2 regions of the Phyllobacterium sp. 01N428 genome follow, and region 2 is predicted to be linked to the other one. Evidence: riboswitches for the same ligand, from Rfam matches in the RefSeq annotation. Region 2 holds a riboswitch; the other holds the start of a gene.
The links. Region 2 has a riboswitch for glycine ahead of AC1DNI_RS01815 (D-amino acid dehydrogenase). Riboswitches for the same ligand answer to the same signal wherever they lie in the genome.
Positions count from the first base shown of each region.

Region 1: linked by a shared signal. The riboswitch ahead of gcvT (glycine cleavage system aminomethyltransferase GcvT) and the one ahead of AC1DNI_RS01815 (D-amino acid dehydrogenase) in region 2 are both predicted to bind glycine.

Region 1 is NZ_JBFTRH010000009.1:1,616-4,087, reverse strand. It holds gene gcvT (glycine cleavage system aminomethyltransferase GcvT) at 1-1,020, opposite strand, end outside; glycine riboswitch at 1,175-1,272, opposite strand; gene AC1DNI_RS19620 (adenylate/guanylate cyclase domain-containing protein) at 1,613-2,472, opposite strand, start outside.
Region 2 is NZ_JBFTRH010000001.1:372,757-375,228, forward strand. It holds gene ilvD (dihydroxy-acid dehydratase) at 1-392, opposite strand, end outside; gene AC1DNI_RS01810 (Lrp/AsnC ligand binding domain-containing protein) at 557-793, opposite strand; glycine riboswitch at 898-984, shown strand; gene AC1DNI_RS01815 (D-amino acid dehydrogenase) at 1,192-2,466, shown strand.

The DNA.
Region 1 (2,472 bases), on a different contig from region 2:
GAGCGCCTTCTCGACATAGCCGATGGCAACCGGGTGGCCCGCAGAGGGACCAAACCCACCGGAGGTAACGATGCCGACAGGGTTGCCGCGGGCGTCGACAAGCGTCGCACCGGATCTGACAGGTTGGCGCCCCTCGGGCTTCAAGCCGACGCGCTTGCGCCCTGACCCGGCGGCGAGCTTGGCCTGTAGCGCTGTAGCGCCAATAAAGCCGCCCTCACCACGAACTTGCTTCGATATGGCCCAGGTGAGCCCGGCATCGACCGGATCGATCTCCGGCGTAATGTCCTGGCCATGCAGGCAAAGGCCAGCCTCGAGCCGCAGGCTGTCGCGCGCGGCGAGCCCAACCCATGTCACGCGGTCGTCTGCGAGAAGCTTGGCGACAAGTGCGCGGGCGTCCGCTTCCGGAAGGCCGATCTCAAAGCCGTCCTCGCCCGTATAACCCGAGCGGCTCATGAACCAGCCAGGCTGAGGCTCGTACCCGCGCATGAACTCAAGATCGGTGCCAGCAATAATGCCTGCCTTCTGCAAAACATCTGCCGCTTGCGGGCCCTGGATTGCCAGAAACACGCGGTCAAGTGCATCGATGTCGGCATTGAAATCCTTGCCGAGTTCGCGCAAGTGCGCCTCATCCACGGCGGCATTGCCGGCATTGGCGACAACCATGAAGCGTTCATCGCCGAGCCGCGTGACGATCAGGTCGTCGATAATCCCAGCCTGTTCATTGAGAAAGAACGTATATTTGGACTGGCCGGTCGCGAGCGAGCCCGCGTCGAGCGGACAGGCACGGGAGAGGAGCGCCGCGGCACCCTGCCCGGCAATCTCGAAAAGCTGCATATGCGAGATATCGAACAAGCCCGCCTTTTCGCGCGTATGCAGGTGTTCCTTCATCACGCCGAGTGGATAGGTGATCGGCATCGACCAGCCGGCAAAGCCGCCGAAGCGCGCATTTGCCGCCTCGTGCAGGTCGCCAAGCGGCAGCGATTTCAGTTCGTCGGTTTCAGAATTGACTTCAGCGCCCATTTTCACTCCAGAGACATGCAAAGACCTCCGCCACAGCGACGGAATGATGCTTTACCCCTCTGTCGGAAGCCTGAGAGACTCGCTCGCGGCGCCTTGGCACCGGCTGAACTTACACCTTCGGCGCGGGGTCTCCCCCGACTTTCCAGAGTTGCCTTATCGGCTTGCGGTTCCTGGTACCTGAGAGATTTCGGGCGATTTCCCCTTCGGTGGACCGGCGCATTCGCACACTGGCCACTCTCCCGCAAGCTGACAGGGCCTTGCCTTCTTGCAAATCACAAGGCCCTCGACGTTCCGAACATATCGCACCGCACATGGCCTGTCATCGCCCTAAAAGCAGATTTGACGCTTTACGGACAGAATTTGTCTGTATGAGAACATTCTGCTTGGCCATGGCTTGACCAAGCTGGCCCCCCGACTTCTTTACAGCTGGAAAACAAGGCCTGGATCGAAGAAGGGCGCCGCTGAGAGTGGTTTTGATTGTCGATGCGTCGATGGCCTCAAGCCATCTCGCACTGGCGATCAATCAAAACCTGCCCCTTGCCACGCTGGATAGGCGCCTTGCAACTGCGGGCCGTGCAGAAATATCGAGGTTCTAAGCTCGCTGCGCCACGAGTTCTGACTGCTCCCCGCGCGGCCGCACAAGAGCCATGACGCCGAGGCTCTGGCCCTTTCCCCGAACCGCATGAGTACCGAGATTGTTGCTGCGAATACCGTCGGGCAGCGTCAGCCGCGCGGCAAGATCGCTTGAGATCAGCACCGGCGTGTTCAAACTTCGGCAAAACTGTTCGAGCCGTGCCGTCGTGTTTACCGTATCGCCGAAATAGGTGATCTTGTGGTGGTCCACGCCGATCTCGGCAGTAACCACCGGCCCGCCATGCAAGGCGGCGCGCAGACGCGGCACGCGGCCGAATTCACTCAGCCACTTTTCCGAGTTTGACTCGATCACATCGATGATGTCGAAGAGACATGCGACGCAATCGGCATTGCGCAGGCCCCGCTGCATAGGCCAGGTAATGATCGCAGCATCGCCGACGTAGTCATCGATGGTTCCGTTGTGCCGCCGGACGGGTCCGGCAAACGCGGCAAAGAGCGCACCAAGGAACTGCTGCGCCCGCAGATCGCCGAATTCTTCGGCAAAGGTTGTGGACCCGACCAGATCGACAAAGAGAAAGATGCGCTCCTCCTCGATCGGTTTGCGATAGCGCCCGATCAGGAGGTTGGCAAAGATGTCGCGCCCGAGAAGCTCGCGTACGCGCGAAACAAAGCTCAGGACCGCCAGAATGACAAGCGTGTAAATCCATATGCTTGTCGGCAGGAGCGCCTCCTGCCACCAGGCACCGGGAATAAAACCGAGGGCCCAGAGCAGGGTGCCGCATGCGAAGTAGCCCATACCGATGAGCAGGTAATTGGCAAGGAGCGAACAAAAAATATAGCTCGGGGTCGGCAGCGTGT
Region 2 (2,472 bases):
ATCAGCATGCCAGGGGTGATCTTGTCGCAATTGGAGATGCATACCATCGCATCGGCGCAATGGGCGTTGACCATGTATTCGACGCTGTCGGCGATGATCTCGCGCGAAGGCAGCGAATAGAGCATGCCGTCATGGCCCATGGCGATGCCGTCATCGACAGCGATCGTATTGAATTCCTTGGCGACGCCGCCCGCACTTTCGATTTCGCGCGCAACGAGCTGGCCGAGATCCTTGAGATGGACGTGGCCGGGAACGAACTGCGTAAAGGAATTGACCACTGCAATAATCGGCTTGCCGAAATCCTCGTCCTTCATTCCGGTCGCGCGCCAGAGCCCGCGGGCACCAGCCATGTTGCGGCCATGTGTGGTTGTGCGTGAACGATAGGGGGGCATTTGGGATCATCCTGATGGCAGTGGTCGAAAAAGCATCTCTACAGACAAACAGAGCCAATGGCAAAATGGCATTTGTTTCCTGCGGGGCGTGCAAATTGTTGCATTTATTTCATAGTGGACTTCATCTCTGCCCGAAACGGGACGTAATGTCTCGGGGCTCGCGTTCAAAACGCCGTGAAAGTCATCGTCGTCAAGGAACGGGCAATTCCCGGAATTCCGAGCACGTTGTCGTTGATGAACCTGCCGACGTCCTTGTCTTCGGCGATGTAGATCTTTGCCAGGAGGTCATAATCGCCGCTCGTCGAATAAAGCTCCGATACGATTTCACGCTCGTAGAGGGCAGCTGCGACCTCATAGGTCTTGCCGGGAAAGCACTGCAGCTGCAGGAAGACGGGTTTCATTTATCTGCTCCGGTGGTCTGAACTGGTGCAATCAACATAATGGGTCCGGGCTTCGTTAGCCAGTTGTTCTCGTCTCGCGGTTGCGATATAAGCGGCCCGTTCGCACAGGCTATCTGGGAGAGACCGGTAAAACCGGCGCCGATGGAGCAACCGCCCCGGAAACTCTCAGGCAAAAGGACCAGACTAGCGTCGGACATCTGGAGAGTGGCGTGGCTTCGAAGGCTTCGCCCACCGAAGGAGAAAGCCCTGACCGGCGCAAGCCGGTAACGCAGCCGAGACAAGGGATGGCAAACATCCGGCAGGTGCGTAAGGGCCAAACTCTCAGGTCCCGTGACAGATGGGGTTTCGTGCCGCTCGCGGCGAAACTGGAACCATTTGTGCTGAAGGACTAAACTGCCATGACCTCGATCGCCATTATCGGCGCTGGTATCACCGGCGTCACCACCGCCTATGCGCTTGCCCGCCAGGGGCACACCGTTACCGTTTTCGACCGCAACCGCTACGCGGCGATGGAGACGTCGTTTGCCAATGGCGGCCAGCTTTCGGCGTCGAACGCCGAAGTCTGGAACAGTTGGGGCACCGTGCTCAAGGGCATGAAGTGGATGCTGCGCAAGGATGCGCCGCTGCTCATGAATCCAAAGCCATCGTGGCACAAATATTCGTGGATGGCGGAGTTCGTCATGAACATTCCGCACTATGAGAAGAACACGATTGCGACAACCAGGCTCGCCATCGAGGCGCGCAAGCGCATGTTCGAAATCGCTGCCGAAGAGAAGATCGATTTTGACCTCGAGAAGCGCGGCATCCTGCATATCTATCGTTCGAAATATGGCTACGACCATGCCGTCAAGGTCAACAAGTTGCTCGAAGCAGGGGGCCTTGACCGCCGCTCGGTCACGAACGAGGAAATTCACCACATCGAACCAGCGCTCGACGGCACGTTCTATGGCGGCTTTTTCACGCCCTCGGATTCGACGGGCGACATCCACAAGTTCACCCGGGGCCTTGCCGAAGCATCGACGCGCCGGGGCGTTCGCTTCGTAGGCGACGCCAATGTGCAGACCCTCAGGCATGGGAAGGATGGCATCGTTGTTGCCTGGAACAGCGCCTCACAGGCGCTTTCGCCGGTCGAGAGCGAGCGCTTCGATGCGATCGTCATCTGCGCCGGCATTGCCAGCCGCAAATTTGCCGCGCAGCTTGGCGACAGGGTCAACATCTATCCGGTCAAGGGATACTCGATCACCATCAACCTCGGCGACGAGGCAAGCCGTACCGCGGCGCCGTGGGTAAGTTTGCTCGATGACGATGCCAAGATCGTCACCAGCCGCCTCGGCGCGGGACGGCTGCGCGTCGCCGGCACCGCCGAGTACAATGGCGAAAACCGTGACATCCGTCATGACCGTGTCAAGCCGCTGGTCGATTGGAGCCGCGATCTCTTCCCGGGCATGGATACATCGAATGTGGTGCCGTGGGCTGGCCTTCGCCCGATGATGCCGAACATGCTGCCGCGCGTCGGCAGCGGCAAACGGCCGGGTGTCTTCTACAATACGGGGCATGGCCATCTCGGCTGGACACTATCGGCCGCAACCGCGGAGATCGTTGCCCGTCATATCAGCGCGGCGATGCCGGCGGAAAAAGCCGGGCAATCGGAGTGGCTGGCCGCCGCGGAATAATTGAAC